3 regions of the Actinokineospora sp. NPDC004072 genome follow, and region 1 is predicted to be linked to each of the others. Evidence: riboswitches for the same ligand, from Rfam matches in the RefSeq annotation. Region 1 holds a riboswitch; each other region holds the start of a gene.
What was found. Region 1 has a riboswitch for cobalamin ahead of ACWEPX_RS30040 (putative cobaltochelatase). Riboswitches for the same ligand answer to the same signal wherever they lie in the genome.
Positions count from the first base shown of each region.

Region 1 (6,061 bases):
AGACCTCCTCGTGCCGCTCGGACCCCACCTGGTTCAGCACCACCCCCACCAGCCGCACACCCGGCCGGTACGACCGGAACCCGTGCAGCAGCGCGGCGATGCTGCTGCTCTGCCCGCGCGCGTCGACCACCAGCACCACCGGCGCGTCCAGCAGGCCTGCGACGTGCGCGGTGGAGCCGAAGCCGTTCTCGATGCGGCCGTCGAACAGCCCCATGACGCCCTCGACGACCGCGATGTCCGCCCCGGCCGAGCCGTGCCGGAACAGCGGGGCGATCCGGTCCTCGCCGACCAGGTTCGGGTCGAGGTTGCGCCCCGGCCGCCCGGTGGCCAGCGCGTGGTAGCCGGGGTCGATGTAATCCGGCCCCACCTTGAACGGCGCGACCCGGTGGCCGCGGGCGCGCAGGGCGGCCATCAGGCCGGTGGCGACCGTCGTCTTGCCGCTGCCGGACGCGGGCGCGGCGATGACCAGCCGGGCTACCACTCGATGCCCTTCTGCCCCTTCTGCCCGGCGTCCATCGGGTGCTTGACCTTGGTCATGCTCACCACGAGGTCGGCGGCCTCCACCAGGGCGGCGGGCGCGTCCCGGCCGGTGATCACCACGTGCTGGTGCCCCGGCCGCCCGGCCAGGGCGGCGACGACCTCGTCCACGTCGATCCAGCCCCACTTGAGCGGGTAGGTGAACTCGTCGAGCACGTAGAGGTCGTGCTGCTGCGCGGCGAGCCTGCGGGCGATCTCCCGCCAGCCCTCGCGCGCGGCCTCGGCGTGGTCGACCTCGGTGCCCTGCTTGCGCGACCACGACCAGCCCGAGCCCATCTTGTGCCACTGCACCGGGCCGCCCTCGCCGGTCTGCTCGTGCAGCCTGCCCAGGGCCAGCAGCGCCGACTCCTCGCCCACGCGCCACTTGGCCGACTTGACGAACTGGAACACCCCGATGTCCCAGCCCTGGTTCCAGCCGCGCAGCGCCAGGCCGAACGCGGCGGTGGACTTGCCCTTCATCTCCCCGGTGTGCACCAGCAGCAGCGGCCGGTTGCGCCGCTGCCGGGTGGTCATGCCGTCCTGCGGGACGACCTCGGGCTTGCCTTGGGGCATCGCGTCCTCCCTACGCCGCGCGGGCCGCGCGCACCACGCCCGCGACCGCGTCCGCCGACAGGTCCGCCAGCCGGACCCCGGTGCCGCCGATGGCGGTGGTCAGCCGGTCGGCGAGGCCGAGGCGGACCGGGCCGCCCTCGCAGTCGACCACGACCGCGGCCACGCCGTCACCGGCGAGCAGGGCGGCCGCGCGCTCGGCGTCGGCCAGCGGGTCGCCGCCCGGCCGGGCCGCCACGGTCGCCCGGCCGTCGGTGACCAGCACGAGCAGCGCCCGGCGGCGCGGGTCGCGCAGGCGCTCGGCGGCCAGCGTGCGGCGGGCGGTCAGCAGGCCGTGGGCCAGCGGCGTCCGGCCGCCGGTGCGCAGGTCGCGCAGCCGGGCGACGGCGGCCTCCACCGACGAGGTGGGCGGCAGGGCCAGCGTCGACTCCTTGCCGCGCAGGGTGATCAGCCCGACCTTGTCGCGCCGCTGGTAGGCGTCGCGGAGCAGGGACACCACGGCGCCGGTCACCGCGGTCATCCGCTTGCGGGCGGCCATCGAGCCGGAGGCGTCGACCACGAACAGCACGAGGTTGGCCTCCCGGCCCTCCCGCACCGTCCGGCGCAGGTCGTCCGGCCGCAGCTCCAGGGCCGTGCCGGTGCGCCCCCGCGCCCGCTGGTGCGGGGCGGCGGCGGTCACCGTGCCGACGATGTGCACGCCCGTGCCCCGGCTCGCGGCGCGCAGCGTGCGCCCGCCGCCCGCGCGGGAGCGGGAGCGGCGGCCGGGCGCGCCCTCGCCGACGCCCGCGATCTCCAGCCTGCGGGCCTTGAACGCCGGGTCGGGGGCGCCTGCCCGCTTGCCCTCGCCGTCGCCCTGCGGGGCGGGCGGGGCCTCCGTCTCCTGTGGACCGCCGTCCTCGTCGGGCCGGGGGGCGCCTGCGGGCGGGTCGGGGTCCGGCTCGGGCTCGGGGTCGTCCGCCGCCTCGGCCGCATCGCGCATGGCCTGGTCGAGCTGCTTGTCGTCGAGGCCGGGCTCGTCGAACGGGTCGCGCCTGCGCCGGTGCGGCAGGGCCAGCCGGGCGGCCACCTCGACGTCGGCCGCGGTCACCCGGTCCCCGCCGCGCCAGGCCGCGTGCGCGGTCGCCGTGCGGGCGACCACCAGGTCGGCGCGCATGCCGTCGACGTCGAACGCGGCGCACACGGCGGCGATCCGGCGCAGCTCGGCGTCGGGCAGGGCGATGCCGGGCAGGGCGGCGCGGGCGGCGGCGATGCGGTCGGCCAGCTCGGCGTCGGCGGCGGCCCAGGACCGCGCGAAGGCCACCGGGTCGGCCTCGTAGGCGAGCCTGCGCCGGATGACCTCGGCGCGGGTGTCGACGTCGCGGGCGGCGCGCACCTCCACGGTCAGCCCGAAGCGGTCCAGCAGCTGCGGGCGCAGCTCGCCCTCCTCGGGGTTCATGGTGCCGACCAGCAGGAACGCCGCCGCGTGGGAGACCGACACGCCCTCGCGCTCGACGTGGGCGCGGCCCATCGCCGCGGCGTCGAGCAGCAGGTCGACCAGGTGGTCGTGCAGCAGGTTGACCTCGTCGACGTAGAGCACGCCCCGGTGCGCGGCGGCGAGCAGGCCGGGCTGGAAGGCGCGCACGCCCTCGCGCAGCGCGCGTTCGAGGTCCAGCGAGCCGACCAGCCGGTCCTCGCCCGCGCCCACCGGCAGCTCGACCAGCCGGGCGGCGCGCTCGGCCCGGCCTGCGTGCGGGGCGTCGGGGCAGCGCGGGTCGGGGGCGTCGGGGTCGCAGGCGAAGCGGCAGTCCGGCACGACGGCGATCGCGGGGAGCAGGGCGGCCAGCGCCCGCACGACCGTCGACTTCGCCGTGCCCTTCTCGCCCCGCACGAGCACCCCGCCGATCCCGGGGTGGACGGCGTTGAGCAGCAACGCGGTGCGCAGGTCGTCGTGGCCGACGACGGCCGAGAACGGGTACCCGGCAGCGGGCATGCGGCAGTCCTCACTCCTCCGGGTCCGCGCCCGGTTCGTGATCACGCAGGGCCGAGTGTCCTGGCTCCCGGATCGCCGCGCCCGCTCCGGCCTTCCCGGTCGCCCGGTGGCACGCGGGGGAGGGGCGCTCCCCGGTCACAGTGGCGGGACCGCACCGGATTCGCACCGGTTTCCTCGCACACCCTGCTCGTTCGCAAGGCATCGTGTCAGACCGGGCGGGGGTGGGCCAAGCCACGTGGCGTGGATCTCCGGCCGCCGGTTAGCGTGTGCGCCCGTGGTGACGGTGGTGGGGATCGGCGCGGACGGGTGGGCGGGGCTCTCGGCCGCGGCCCGCGAGGCCGTGCTGGGGGCCGAGGTGGTCGTCGGGTCGGCGCGGCAGCTCGGGCTGCTGCCCGCCGCGGTCACCGCGGAGCGGGTGCCGTGGCCCTCGCCGCTGCTGCCCGCGCTGCCGGGGCTGGTCGAGGCCAACGCGCACCGCAGGCTGTGCGTGCTGGCCAGCGGCGACCCCATGTGGTATGGCATCGGCGTCGAGCTGAGCGCGCTGATCCCGGTGGACGTCCTGCCGCACCCGTCGTCGGCGTCGCTGGCGTGCGCGCGGCTGGGCTGGGCGCTGCAGGACGTCGAGGTGGTCAGCGCCGTGGGCCGCCCGGTCGAGCGGCTGCACGCCGCCGTGCACCCCGGTCGGCGGGTGCTGGTGCTCAGCGCCTCCGGGGAGACCCCCGCCGCCGTGGCCGCGCTGCTGCGCGAGCGCGGGTTCGGCCCCAGCGCGCTGACGGTGCTGTCCGACCTCGGCGGGCCGTCGGAATCGGTCGTCGAGGCGACCGCGGACACCTACTCGGGCACCGCGCCCGCCCTGAACGTCGTGGCGGTGCGGTGCGTGGCGACCGCGGGCGCGCGGCGGCTGCCCCGGGTCCCCGGCCTGCCCGACGACGCCTACGAGCACGACGGCCAGATCACCAAGCGCGAGGTGCGGGCGGTGACGCTGGCCGCGCTCGGCCCGGAGCCGGGCGAGCTGCTGTGGGACATCGGCGCGGGCTCGGGCAGCGTCGGCATCGAGTGGCTGCGCAGCCACCCCGCCTGCCGTGCGGTGGCGGTCGAGCCGCGGCCCGACCGCGCGGCCCGCGCCGCGCGCAACGCCGCCGCCTTCGGCGTGCCCGGGCTCGACCTGGTGATCGGCTCGGCCCCGGACGTCCTCGCCGGGCTGCCCCGGCCGGACGCGATCTTCGTCGGTGGCGGGGTGACGGCCCCGGGCGTGCTGGGGGCGTGCTGGTCGGCGCTGCCCGTCGGCGGGCGGCTGGTGGTCAACGCGGTGACGCTGGAGTCCGAGGCGCTGCTGGCGCGCTGGCGGGGCGAGGTCGGCGGGACGCTGACCCGGATCGCCGTGGAGCGGGCGGGGCGGCTGGGCGGGTTCACGGCGTGGCAGCCGCAGCGCGCGGTCACCCAGTGGCGCGTGGTCAAGGAGGAGATGTGACCGTTCACTTCGTCGGCGCCGGGCCCGGCGCAGCCGACCTGATCACGGTGCGTGGGCGGGACATCATCGCCGCGTCCCCGGTGTGCCTGTACGCCGGGGCGCTGGTGCCGGTGGAGCTGCTCGACGCCTGCCCGCCCGGCGCCCGCAAGGTCGACACGGCCAACCTGACCCTGGATGAGATCGTCGCCGAGATGGTCGCCGCCCACGCCGCCGGGCACGACGTGGCCCGGCTGCACTCCGGCGACCCGTCGGTGTTCAGCGCGATGGCCGAGCAGATGCGCAGGCTCGACGCCGCGGGCGTGCCCTACGACGTGTGCCCCGGCGTGCCCGCCTTCGCCGCCGCGGCGGCCGCGCTGGGCCGGGAGCTGACCGTGCCGGGGGTCGGCCAGACCGTGGTGCTGACCCGCACGGCGGCCCGCGCGACGCCGATGCCGCCGGGGGAGGACCTGGCCACCCTGGGCCGCAGCCGCGCCACGATGGTGCTGCACCTGGCCGTGCAGCGGATCGAGGAGGTCGTGGCCGAGCTGATCCCCCACTACGGCGCGGACTGCCCGGTCGCCGTGGTCGCGCGGGCGTCCCGCCCCGATGAGCTGGTGCTGCGGGGCACGCTGGGCACGATCGCGGCCGCGGTCACCGCCGCGGGCATCCGGCGCACCGCGGTGATCATGGTCGGCCGGGCGCTCGCCGCTGGCGACTTCTGCGACAGCCACCTGTACTCCGCCGCCCGGGACCGCGGGTGAGGGTGCTCGTCCTCGGCGGCACCGGCGAGGGCCGCGCGCTCGCGGCCGCGCTGCACCCCGACCACCACGTGATCACCTCGCTCGCCGGCCGGGTGCGCAACCCGAAGCTCCCGGTGGGGGAGGTGCGCGTCGGCGGCTTCGGCGGTCCTTCGGCGCTGGCCGAGTGGCTGCGCCGGGAGTCCGTCGACGCGGTGGTCGACGCGACCCACCCGTTCGCCGAGCGGATCAGCGCGTCGGCGGCCGCGGCGTCGGCCGCGGCCGGGGTGCCGCTCGTCCTGCTGCGCCGACCGGGCTGGACCGAGGGACCGGGCGACGTGTGGCACCGGGCGCCCGACCTGCCCGCCGCCGCCCACCTCCTCGGCGACCTCGGCGACCGCGTCTTCCTGACCAGCGGCCGCCAGGGCATCGCCGCCTTCGCCGCCAACCCCCAGTGGTTCCTCATCCGCTGCGTCGACCCACCCGACCCGCCACTGCCGCCCCGCTCCTCGGTCATCCTCGCCCGCGGACCGTACACAGTGGACGGCGAGCTGGCGCTCCTGCGCGACCACCGCATCGACGTGCTGGTGACGAAGGACAGCGGCGGCCCCCTCACCGCAGCCAAACTCGCCGCCGCCCGCGAACTGCGCATCCCGGTGGTCGTCGTAGACCGCCCCCTCCCCCCGGACGTCCCCGTCGTCCCCACTGTCGCCGACGCCCTGCGCTGGCTGGGCGTAGGCAGCGGGCCGAGCTGACAGGCCACTGAGGACGCCCAAGGAGGGGGCCCGGCTCGGGTGCTGAGCCGGGCCCCCTGGGCGG
Region 1 is NZ_JBSGHB010000026.1:83,973-90,033, reverse strand. It holds gene ACWEPX_RS30050 (cobyrinate a,c-diamide synthase) at 1-481, opposite strand, end outside; gene cobO (cob(I)yrinic acid a,c-diamide adenosyltransferase) at 475-1,089, opposite strand; gene ACWEPX_RS30040 (putative cobaltochelatase) at 1,100-3,055, opposite strand; cobalamin riboswitch at 3,088-3,256, opposite strand; gene cbiE (precorrin-6y C5,15-methyltransferase (decarboxylating) subunit CbiE) at 3,330-4,526, shown strand; gene cobM (precorrin-4 C(11)-methyltransferase) at 4,523-5,266, shown strand; gene ACWEPX_RS30025 (cobalt-precorrin-6A reductase) at 5,263-5,997, shown strand.

Region 2 (6,061 bases), on a different contig from region 1:
CTCGTGTTCTCGGTGCTCGCCGTCGCCGGGTTCGCGGTGCCGCTGCTGGGCAGCACGGCGGCGAACCGGACCTACGAGTTCGCAATGGCCCGCACCGCCGACGCCGCCCGCATCGCCGCGCTCGCCCAGCCCGCGCTGGCGGGCGGGCCCGCCGACCAGCTGCGCGCGGAGGTGCGGGCCCACGCGCAGCTCTTCGGCGACGGCGTGGTCGTGGTGGACGCCCGCCGCGCGGTCGTGGTGGCCGAGGGGATGCGCTCGGACGAGCCGGACGTGGCGGCCGCGGTCGACGCCGCGCTGCGCAACCAGCCCCGGCCCGCGCCCGCGGACCTGCGGCCGTGGTCGGCCGGGGACCTGCTGATCAGCCAGGCGGTCGGCACCGGGGTGCGGGTGTCCGGGGCGGTCGTGCTGCGCACGTCGGTGCGCCCGGCCGCCGAGGACATCGCGGTCCGGTGGGCGCTGGTCCTGCTGGCCACGCTGGTCGCCGCCGCGGGGGTCGTGGTGGTCGTCGTCCGGGTGGCGCGGTGGGTGCTGCTGCCGGTCGACCGGCTCGCCGAGGCCATGCACCGGATGACCGAGGGCCGCGAGCGCACCCACGTCGACATCGTGGCCGGTCCGCCGGAGCTGCGCGGGCTGGCCGAGGAGTTCAACCGCATGTCCGACGCCCTCGCCGAGTCCGCGCAGGCCCAGCGCGGGCTGGTCGCCGACATCGCCCACCAGCTGCGCAACCCGATGGCCGCGCTGCGGCTGCGGGTCGACGGCCTGGCCGACGGGACCGCCCAGCGCTCGATGCTGGCCGAGTTCGACCGGCTGGAGGACCTCCTCGACGGCATGCTGGCCATGGCCAAGGCCGACAGCACCGCGACCCACCTGGCCACCACGGGCGAGGACGCCCGCTGCGACGCCACCGCCGTGCTCGCCGACCGCTTCGACGCCTGGCAGGCCGCCGCCACCGAGGCGGGGCTGACCCTGCGCTGGCCGGACGACCCGCCCGCGCTGCCGGTGCGCTGCACGGAGAGCGAGCTGGCACAGGTGGTCGACGTGGTGCTCGACAACGCCATCAAGCACGCGGGCCGCGGGGCCACCGTCCGGTGGTCCGCCCAGACCCGCGATGGTGTCGTCGCGCTCGCACTGCGCGACGACGGCCCCGGCGTCCCCGCCGCCGACCTCCCCCGGCTGACCACCCGGTTCTGGCGCGGCCGCTCGCCCACGCCCGGTTCGGGCCTGGGCCTGGCCATCGCCGAACGCCTGGTCACCGCGCGCGGCGGGCGCTTCACCATCACCTCGGCGGACGGCCTGACCGTCCACATCGAACTACCGGAGGCGGGGGCATGAACCGGCGGACGGCCCTGCGGCTGGGCATCGGCGCGCTGGCCGCCGGGGTCGCGGGCTGCGGCAGCGGCGGCTACGCCGGTCCGGCCCGGACGCTGCGCATCGCAGCGGGCGAGCAGGGCGGGTTCTACGTGGAGTTCGCCGAACTGCTCGCCGACCAGCTCGATTCGGCGCTGGGGGCGATGGTGGCGCCCAGCAGCGGATCGGCGGAGAACCTCGAACTGCTGCGGGACGGGCAGGCCGACCTCGGCCTGGCCCTGGCCGACACCGCCGACACCGCGGCGGCGGGGCGGGCCCCGTTCGGCGAGGTGCTGCCGCTGCGGGCGATCGGGCGGGTGTACGAGAACTACATGCAGCTCGTCGTGCTCGCCGACAGCCCGGTCACCGCGGTCGCCGACCTCGCGGGCAGGCGGGTGTCGTTGGGCGCCACCGGTTCCGGCGCGGCCGTCTTCGGCGAGCGGCTGCTGGTGGCGACGGGCGGCGCGGGCATCGACGCCGTGGTCGAGCACAACACGCTCGGCGCGGCGACGCGGCTGCTGGCGGAGGGGGAGGTCGACGCGCTGCTGTGGTCCGGCGGCGTCCCGACGCCCGCGCTGACCGAGCTGGCCGCCCGCCACCCGATCCGGCTCATCGACCTCACCGACCACCTGCCCGCCCTGCGCGCCGCCCACGGCCCCGCCTACCAGCGGGTCACCGTGCCCGCCAACAGCTACGGCCCCAGCAGGCCGGTGGAGACGATCGGGGTGTCGAACCTGCTGCTGACCACCCCGGCGCTGCCCGACGCCGTCGCCGCCGCCGTCGCGCGGACGCTCGTGCTGCGCGCGCCGCAGCTCATCCCGCCCTCGGCGCTGGGCACCCAGTACCTCGACCTGCGCTCGCTGATCGCCACCGGCGCGATCCCGCTGCACCCGGGCGCGGGCGCGGCCTACCGGGAGCTGCGGCGCTGAGCGGGGTGGCGCGCGTCACGCGGAGATCGGCGGGGCCGCCGGTGGGCTAGGGTGGCCCCGCCTGCCCGTCGGGCAGGCTCCGTCCAGGCTCCAGGAAGCCGGTGCGAATCCGGCACGGTCCCGCCACTGTGACCGCACCTCGGGGGCTCGTCGGGCGACCGCGTGGTCGCCCTGAAGTCCCCGGGTCGGGAGTCAGGAACTGCCCTGGGCGGATGACCCCTGCTGGGACGTGGGTATCCCGGACGGAGTGTGCGATGCCGCGTGCGCGCCTTGTTCCCCTGCTGACCGCGCTGGCCCTGGCCGCCTGCGGGGCTCCGGCCCCGCCCGCGGGGACCAGCAGCACCGCGATCGACAACTGCGGGCAGCAGCTCGCCTTCGACGGCGTGCCGCAGCGCGTCGTCGGCTACTACCAGCACCCGACCGAGCTGCTGCTCGCCCTCGGCCTGCGGGACAAGGTCGTCGGGATGGCCTACCCGGACAACGACCCGCTGCCCCGCTACGCCGCGGAGTACCGCGCCATCCCGCAGATCTCGGCGAAGGACGCCTCCTTCGAGCAGATCCTCGCCCAGTCCCCCGACCTGGTCTACGCGGGCTACGACAGCGCCTTCGCCCCCGACACCGGCCGCTCCCGCGAGGCGTTCGCGCAGGCCGGGATCGCCACCTTCCTCAGCAGCGAGGAGTGCACCGACGAGCCGGTGGTGATGGAGGACGTCTACGCCGAGGTGCGCACCATCGGCCAGGTGTTCCAGGTGCCCGAGCGGGCCGAGGCGCTGATCGCGGAGATGCGGGCGAGCGTCGACGGCGTTGCGGCCCGCCTGGCCGACGTCGAGCCGGTCGAGGTGTTCGTCTTCGACAGCGGCGAGGCCAGCGCCTACACCGCGGGCGGGACCGGGATCGGCAACCAGGTCATCGCGCTGGCCGGGGGCCGCAACGTCTTCGCCGACGTGGCGCGCGACTGGGCCGACGTCTCCTGGGAGCAGGTGCTGCGCCGGGCGCCGGAGGTGATCGTGGTCTACGACTACTACGGCACCCCCTCGGTCCAGCAGAAGATCGACTTCCTGCTCGGCAGGCCGGAGCTGGCCGACGTGCCCGCGATCCGCGACCGGCGCTTCGCCACCCTGACGTTGCAGGACACCGTGCTGGGCGTCCGCGCGCCGTTCGCCGTGGAGCGGCTGGCCGCCCAGCTCCACCCGGACCGGATGCGGTGAGGCGCGTCCCCTACCCGGTCGCCCTGGCGTTCCTCGCGCTGCTGCTGCCGGTGGCGATGGTCGCGGGCGTGGGCATCGGCTCGATCGGCGTGGCGCCGCAGGACGTGCTCACCGCGGTGCTCCACCAGATCGTGCCCGCGCTGGTGGAGCCGACCGGGCCGGATTACGTGGAGACGGTGGTGATCACCTCGCGCGGCCCGCGGGTCGTGCTGGGCGCGGTGGTCGGCGCGGGGCTGGCCGTCGTCGGGATGGCGCTGCAGGCGCTGGTGCACAACCCGCTGGCCGACCCCTACCTGCTGGGCGTCTCCTCCGGCGCGTCGGCGGGGGCGGTGGCGGCCATCCTGTCCGGGGTCGCCGTGCTCGGGGTGGCCACGACCCCGGTCGCCGCGTTCGCCGGGGCGCTCGGCTCGCTGGTCCTGGTGCACCTGGTGGCGCGGGCGGGCGGCCGGGTCACCACCGTCGGCCTGGTGCTGGCGGGCGTCGCGGTCGCCTACGTGCTCGCCGCGGCCACCAGCCTGATGCTGCTGCTGGCCAGCAACGGCCAGCAGGCCAGACAGATCCTGACCTGGCTGCTGGGCGGGCTCGGCGGGGCGACCTGGGCGGGCATCTGGGTGCCGCTGGCCGCGGTGCTGGCCGGGCTGGCTGTGCTGATGGCGCACGCCCGCCACCTGAACCTGCTCTACGCGGGCGAAGACGCGGCGATCAGCCTGGGCTTGGACGTGCCGCGCTTCCGCCGGGCGATGTTCGTCGCCACCAGCCTGCTGACCGGGGTGCTGGTCGCCGTCAGCGGACCGATCGGCTTCGTCGGCCTGATCCTCCCGCACGCGGTGCGCCTGGTCGTCGGCGGCGACCACCGCCGCGCCCTGCCCGCCGCAGCCCTGGCGGGCGCGTCGTTCCTGGTGCTCGCCGACGTCGTCGCGCGAACGGTGGCCAGCCCGCAGGAGATCCCGGTCGGCGTCTTCACCGCACTGTGCGGCGGCCCGTTCTTCCTGTGGCTGCTACGCCGACACGGCAAGCGCGGGGCGGGGGTGGCCGGGTGATCGAGGTGACCGGGATCAGCGTCGAGCTGGCCGGGCGGCAGGTTGTGCACGACCTGACCTTCACCGCCGAGACCAGTTCGGCCGTCGGAGTGCACGACCCGACCTCCACCGCCGGAACCAGCGCGGCGGTCAGGGTGCTCACCGCGCTACGCGGCGGGCTGTTCTTGCCGTGGCTGCTGCGCAGACACGACAAGCGCCGGGCGGGGGTGGCCGGGTGATCGAGGTGACCGGGATCAGCGTCGAGCTGGCCGGGCGGCGGGTGGTGCACGACCTGACGTTCGCCGCTGGGAGCGGCGCGGTGGTGGGGGTGATCGGGCCGAACGGGTCGGGGAAGTCGAGTCTGCTGCGGGCGATCATCGGCATCCTGCGGCCCGCCACCGGGTCGATCCGGGTGGCCGGGCGCGACGTGCGGGGGTTGCGGCCTGCCGAGTTGGCCCGGACGGTGGCCGCGGTGCTCCAGGATGCCACCGGCGACTTCGACCTCACCGTGCACGACGTGGTGATGATGGGCCGCGCGTGCCACCAGCGGCTGTTCGCGCGCGACAGCGCCGCCGACCGCGCCGCGGTCGCTGCGGCGCTGGCCGCGGTGGACGCCGCCGACCTCGCGGCCCGCCCGTTCGCGCAGCTGTCCGGCGGCGAGCGGCAGCGGGTGCTCATCGCCCGGGCGATCGCCCAGCGGCCGCGGGTGCTGGTGATGGACGAGCCCACCAACCACCTGGACCTGCGCCACCAGTTCGCGGCGCTGGCCTTGCCCAGGGCGCTCGGGGTCACCGCCGTGATCGCGCTGCACGACCTCAACCTCGCCGCGCACTACTGCGACCAGGTGGTCCTGCTCGACGGCGGCCGCCTGCACCGGGCCGGGCCGCCCGCCGACGTGCTCACCCCCGAGACCCTCGCCGCGGTGTACGGGGTGCGCGCGTCGGTCGCCCCGCATCCGACGACCGCGCGCGTGCACATCACCTTCGACCCGCCGGGAGCCGTGGGCTAACCTCCCCATGATCCGATGACCCGCGCGGATGCCGCCCGAGTGCCGTCACGGTCCGTGGCGAGCCGCCCGCGTTCCGTCCAGTGTGGACTAACCGGGTGTGACCTGACCCATGTCGACATGGACAAATCCGACCTCTCCTCTAAGGTTAGCCTCGCCTTACTGAGGGAGGATGCCGATGAGGCGTATCGAGGACCGCGAGCGGCACCTCGCGGTGATCGACGAGGTGCGGGCGGGGACGGTCCCGGCGAAGGTCGGCTACCCGATCCGGGTGCGCGAGACGACGGTGGTCCGGACCACCGCGGTCGGGTCCGGGCTGGTGCGGGTCACCCTCGGCGGGCCGGGCGCGGCGGGGTTCGAGGCCCACTCCCCCGACGAGCACGTCAAGCTGATCTTCCCCGAGGCCGACGGCACGCTGCGCCTGCCCGAGCCGAACGGGCTGATGCTGCGCTGGCCGAAGCCCGCGCCGACCTCCCGCGAGTACACCGTCCGCCGCTACGACGCCGACGCGCTGGAGATCGACATCGACATTGCGGTGCACGACGGCGGGCT
Region 2 is NZ_JBSGHB010000001.1:80,606-86,666, reverse strand. It holds gene ACWEPX_RS00395 (sensor histidine kinase) at 1-1,332, shown strand, start outside; gene ACWEPX_RS00390 (TAXI family TRAP transporter solute-binding subunit) at 1,329-2,276, shown strand; cobalamin riboswitch at 2,345-2,498, shown strand; gene ACWEPX_RS00385 (ABC transporter substrate-binding protein) at 2,531-3,484, shown strand; gene ACWEPX_RS00380 (FecCD family ABC transporter permease) at 3,481-4,524, shown strand; gene ACWEPX_RS00375 (hypothetical protein) at 4,521-4,742, shown strand; gene ACWEPX_RS00370 (ABC transporter ATP-binding protein) at 4,739-5,512, shown strand; gene ACWEPX_RS00365 (siderophore-interacting protein) at 5,688-6,061, shown strand, end outside.
Region 2: it holds a riboswitch for cobalamin, as region 1 does, so the genes downstream of both, ACWEPX_RS00385 (ABC transporter substrate-binding protein) here and ACWEPX_RS30040 (putative cobaltochelatase) in region 1, are expected to answer to the same signal.

Region 3 (6,061 bases), on a different contig from region 1:
GGCAGGCCGGACTCCATCAGCGCCTCCTTCGACTCCGCGGCCCCGATGAAGCCGACGGGGATCCCCAGCACGGCGGCGGGCGTGCCCGCGCCTGCCGCGACCATCTCCAGCAACCGGAACAGCGCCGTCGGCGCGTTGCCGACGGCCACGACCGAGCCCGCGAGCCGGGGCCGCCACAGCTCCATCGCCGCCGCGCTCCGGGTGGTGCGCAGCTCGGCGGCCAGGCCCGGGACGGCCGGGTCCGACAGCGTGCACACCACCTCGTTGTCGGCCTGCAACCGCGCCCTGGTCACTCCGGAGGCGACCATCTGCGCGTCGCACAGGATCGGCGCGCCCGCGTCGAGGGCCGCCCTGGCCGCGGCCACCACGCCGGGGGAGTACGCCACGTCGCGCACCAGGTCGACCATGCCGCAGGCGTGGATCATGCGGACCACCACGCGCGCCACGTCCTCCGGCAGCCCGGCCAGGTCCGCCTCGGCGCGGATCGTCGCGAACGAGCGGCGGTAGATCTCCGCGCCGTCCCTGATGTAGTCGGTCACCTCTGCTCCTGCCTGACCTCAGCCACCACGTCGCCGGACACCGGCCTGCCGTCGACCTCGTAGCCGCCGTCCACGGCCACCACGTCGACCACGTCTCCCGCAGGCCGCCCGCACCGGCGCGCGCAGCCCGCGAAGTGCACCGGCCGCCCCGGGCGGGCGACCCGCAGCGCGTCGGCCCGCACGTCGGCCAGCGCCTTGGCGCAGCCCGGCCTGCCGGTGCACGCCGTCACCCCGATCGCCGGGTCGGCGGGGTCGACCACCAGGCCGACCGCGGCCAGCTCGGCCGCCGTCGCGCCCGGGACGACCACCCCGCGCCACGGTGTGATCACCACGTGCGGCGCGGCGGCCAGCACGGCGAGCTGCCGGTCGTCCAGCCGCCCGAGCGGCACCGCCGCCCCCGCGGCGCCGCCGAGGTCGCCCAGCGGGCCCGCCGTCGGCGGGCGGCCGGGCGCGATCCGCGCGGGCGAGGCGCCCAGCCGCTCGACGATCTCGGCCACCTGATCACCCAGCTCGGCGATCCGCCACTGCCCGTCGCGGATCTCCAGGAACGCCCGGGCCGCCGCCAGCATCGCCGCGACGGGCTCGGCCACCCGGACCCCGTGGTCCTGCCCGCCGAGCAGGATCGCCCACCGGCCCCCGACCGGCAGCGCGGCCACGTCCGCGCCCAGCCACGCCACGTCCCCCACCCCGGAGTCGAGCGCGAACAGGAACCGCCCCGGGAGCGCAGCCAGCACCGGATCCGCGCACAGCGCCGCATCCAGCACTGCCGCATCCACCCCTGCCGCGCCGAACCCTGCCGTGCCGACCCCTGCCGCGCCGAGCCCTGCCGTGCCGACCCCTGCCGCGCCGAGCCCTGCCGTGCCGACCCCTGCCGCGCCGAGCCCTGCCGGGCCCACCTCGGCCGCGCCCAGCCCTGCCGGACCCACCTCGGCCGCGTCGACCCCTGCTGCGTCCACCGCTGCCGCGCCGCGCCGGGGCAGCGGCGAGGACATGATGTTGCGCACTTTTTCGTGGGAGAGCGACGGCAGCAGCCCCGCGGCCGCCAGCCGCGCCCCCAGCTCCACCGGCCCGTCCGGCCCCAGCCCGCGGATCTGGACGTTGGCCCGCGAGGTCAGCTCCAGCCCCCCGCAGCCCAGCTCGGCCGAGGCCGCCGCGAGCACCCTGAGCTGCGCGGACGTCACCCGGCCGCCGGGCAGCCTGACCCGGGCCAGGCCCCCGTCCGCGGCCTGGTGCACGTCGAGCGCGCCCGGGCAGGCGTCGACGCCCGAGCGGCGGTTCTTGAGGGACACGCCCCGAATATAGGGTGAGCCCGACGAGGCGACGGCAACGGAGGAAGCCGGTGGGAATCCGGCGCGGTCCCGCCACTGTCACCGGGGAGCGACCCCCACCATGGCCACCGCGAGGGAAGGCCGGGGGGAACGACGATCCGGGAGCCAGGACACTCCGCCGTCGCGTCCCTCACTACCCGGGGCGAGGACCCCAGGAAGGGCGCCATGATCCTGCTGCTGTCCACCTCGGACACCGATCTGCTCTCCGCCCGCGCCTCGGGCGCGGACTACCGGCTGGGCAACCCCGCCCGGCTCGCCGCCGCCGACCTGCCCGCCCTGCTCGACGGCGTGGCCGTGGTCGTGGTGCGGCTGCTCGGCGGCCGCCGCGCCTGGGAGGAGGGGCTCGACGCGCTGCTGGCCGGGCCGCGGCCGGTCGTCGTGCTCGGCGGGGAGCAGGCCCCCGACGCCGAGCTGATGCAGTGCTCCACCGTGCCGGGCGGCGTCGTCGCCGAGGCGCACAAGTACCTCGCCCACGGCGGCAAGGACAACCTGCGTGAGCTGCACCACTTCCTCTCCGACACGCTGCTGCTCACCGGGACCGGCTTCAGCCCGCCGGTCGAGCTGCCGGTGTGGGGGCGGCTGGAGCGCCCGGCGTCGGCCGAGGGGCCGCGCGTCGGCGTCCTGTACTACCGCGCCCACCACATCGCCGGGAACACCGCGTTCGTCGAGGCCCTGTGCGCGGCCGTCGAGGAGCGCGGCGGCCAGCCCGTCCCGCTCTTCTGCGCCTCCCTGCGCACCGCGCCCGCCGACCTGCTCGACCTCCTCGGCACGGTCGACGCCCTGGTGGTCACCGTCCTGGCCGCGGGCGGCACCCGGCCTGCGGACGCGGGCGCGGGCGGCGATGACGACGCCTGGGACGTCGGCGCCCTGGCCGCCCTCGACATCCCGATCCTGCAGGCGCTGTGCCTGACCAGCGACCGCGCCACCTGGGCGGCCAGCGACGACGGGCTGTCCCCGCTGGACACCGCCACCCAGGTCGCCGTGCCCGAGTTCGACGGCCGGATCATCACCGTGCCGTTCTCGTTCAAGGAGCAGGACGCCGACGGGCTCTCGGTGTACGTCGCCGACCCCGAGCGGGCGGGCCGGGTCGCCGGGATCGCGGTCGCGCACGCCCGGCTCAAGCACGTGCCCGCCGCCGAGAAGAAGATCGCGATCGTGCTCTCGGCCTACCCGACCAAGCACTCCCGGCTCGGCAACGCCGTGGGCCTGGATTCCCCCGCCAGCGCCGTGCGCCTGCTCAAGGCGCTGGGCGAGGCGGGCTACGACATCGGCGAGCTGCCCGGGGTCGCCGAGCAGGACGGCGACGCGCTCATCCACGCGCTGATCGCCGCGGGCGGCCTGGACCCGGACTGGCTCAGCGCCGAGCAGTTGGCGGGCAACCCGGTCCGCATCCCGGCGTCGAGCTACCGCGCCTACTTCGACACCCTGCCCGACGAGCTGCGCGAGAGCATGGTCGAGCACTGGGGCCAGGCCCCGGGGGAGCTGTTCGTCGACGGCGACGACATCGTGCTGGCCGCGCTGCGGGCGGGCAACGTCGTGGTGATCGTGCAGCCCCCGCGCGGCTTCGGCGAGAACCCGGTGGCCATCTACCACGACCCCGACCTGCCGCCGAGCCACCACTACCTGGCCGCCTACCGCTGGATCGCCGCCGACTTCGGCGCGCACGCGGTCATCCACCTGGGCAAGCACGGCAACCTGGAGTGGCTGCCCGGCAAGAACCTCGGCCTCTCGGCGGCGTGCGGCCCGGACGCCGCCATCGGCGACCTGCCGCTGATCTACCCGTTCCTGGTCAACGACCCCGGCGAGGGCACCCAGGCCAAGCGCCGCGCCCACGCCACCCTGGTGGACCACCTGGTGCCGCCGATGGCCCGCGCCGAGACCTACGGCGACATCGCGCGCCTGGAGCAGCTGCTCGACGAGTACTCCTCGATCTCGGCGATGGACCCGGCCAAGCTGCCCGCCATCCGCGCCCAGATCTGGACCCTCGTCCAGGCCGCCAAGCTCGACCACGACCTCGGCCTGGCCGACCGCCCGCACGACGCGGAGTTCGACGACTTCCTGCTGCACGTCGACGGCTGGTTGTGCGAGATCAAGGACGTGCAGATCCGCGACGGGCTGCACGTGCTGGGCGAGCCGCCGACGGGGGAGGGGCGGGTCAACCTGGTCACCGCCATGCTCTCGGCCCGGCAGATGTGGGCAGGCCAGGTCGCCGCCCTGCCCGGCCTGCGCGAGGCGCTGGGCCTGGTCGACGGCGCGGACCGGACGACGACCGACGCGATCGACGAGCAGGCGCGGTCGCTGGTGCGGGCGATGGACGCCCGCGGCTGGGCGCCCGAGGCCGCCGCCGAGGTCGCCCCCAACCCGGAGGTGGCGCGCGTGCTGGCCTTCGGCGCCACCGAGGTCGTCCCGCGCCTGGACCGCACGACCGACGAGATCGGCAACGTCCTGCACGCCCTCGCAGGCGGCTACGTCCCCGCCGGGCCGAGCGGGTCGCCGCTGCGCGGGCTGATCAACGTGCTGCCGACCGGCCGCAACTTCTACTCCGTCGACCCCAAGGCCGTGCCCAGCAGGCTGGCCTGGGAGACCGGCTCGGCGATGGCCGATTCGCTGCTGGAGCGCTACCGCGCCGACACCGGCCAGTGGCCGCGCTCGGTCGGGCTGTCGGTGTGGGGGACCTCGGCCATGCGCACCGCGGGCGACGACATCGCCGAGGTGCTGGCGCTGCTGGGCGTGCGGCCGGTGTGGGACGCGGCCTCGCGGCGGGTCAGCGGCCTCGAAGTGGTCCCGCTGGCCGAGCTGGGCCGCCCGCGCATCGACGTGACCATCCGCATCTCCGGGTTCTTCCGCGACGCCTTCCCGCACGTGGTCTACCTCCTCGACGACGCGGTGCGCATGGTCGCCGCGCTGGAGGAGTCCGATGAGGACAACTTCGTCCGGGCCCACGTCCGCGCCGACGGGGTGGACGAGCGGCGGGCCACCACGCGGATCTTCGGCTCCAAGCCCGGCGCGTACGGAGCCGGGCTGCTGCCGCTGATCGACAGCCACAACTGGCGCGACGACCGCGACCTCGCCGAGGTCTACGCCGTGTGGGGCGGCTTCGCCTACGGCCGCGGCCTCGACGGCTGCCCGGCGCGCGAGGACATGGAGTCGGCCTACCGGCGCATCGCCGTCGCCGCCAAGAACGTCGACACCCGCGAGCACGACATCATCGACTCCGACGACTACTTCCAGTACCACGGCGGCATGATCGCCACCGTGCGGGCGCTGACCGGCAAGGCGCCCGCGGCCTACATCGGCGACAGCACCCGCCCGGAGTCGGTGCGCACGCGGTCGCTGGTGGAGGAGACCAACCGCGTCTTCCGCTCCCGGGTGGCCAACCCGCGCTGGATCGAGGCCATGCGCAGGCACGGCTACAAGGGCGCGTTCGAGCTGGCGGCCACCGTCGACTACCTGTTCGGCTACGACGCCACGACCGGCGTCGTCCCGGACTGGATGTACGACACCCTGGCCCAGACCTACGCCCTGGACGAGGTGAACCGCAAGTTCTTCGCCGAGGCCAACCCGTGGGCCCTGCACGGCATCGCCGAGCGCCTGCTGGAGGCCGCCGACCGCGGGCTGTGGGCCGAGCCGGACGCCGCCACCCTCGCCGCGCTGCGCACCCTCTACCTGGAGGTGGAGGGCGACATCGAGGCCGGGTCGGAGTAGGCCCAGGTCGCCGGGAGCGCGGTGATCCCGCGCAGCACGCCGTAGGTCCACTGCGGCGCGAAGCCGTCCGGGAAGCGGTAGCGGCCGAGCGCGGCCAGCACCTCGTCGACGATGATGCCCAGCTCCAGCCGGGCGAGGTGCTGGCCGAGGCAGCGGTGCGCGCCCGCGCCCCAGGCCAGGCCCGCGCCCTGGTCGCGGTCGGGGCGCAGCGCGTCGGGGTCGGCGTGGACGGCCTCGTCGCGGCTGCCGGACCCCCAGGCGATCAGCAGCCGGTCGCCCGCGGCGAGGTCGACGCCGTTGAGCGTGGTGGGGCAGCGGACGGTGCGGGCGGTGGTGGCGACCGGGGCCTCCAGCCGGACCACCTCGTCGACCAGGGCGGCGCGCGGGTGGGCGGCGAGGCCGGGATCGCGGCCGAGCAGCCACAGCAGGCTGCTGGTGGCGTCGATCGTGGTCAGCGCGCCCGCAGCGACCATCAGCAGGAGGTACTTG
Region 3 is NZ_JBSGHB010000017.1:116,247-122,307, forward strand. It holds gene ACWEPX_RS24780 (precorrin-8X methylmutase) at 1-539, opposite strand, end outside; gene ACWEPX_RS24785 (precorrin-3B synthase) at 536-1,828, opposite strand; cobalamin riboswitch at 1,844-2,004, shown strand; gene cobN (cobaltochelatase subunit CobN) at 2,033-5,572, shown strand; gene ACWEPX_RS24795 (cytochrome P450) at 5,530-6,061, opposite strand, start outside.
Region 3: it holds a riboswitch for cobalamin, as region 1 does, so the genes downstream of both, cobN (cobaltochelatase subunit CobN) here and ACWEPX_RS30040 (putative cobaltochelatase) in region 1, are expected to answer to the same signal.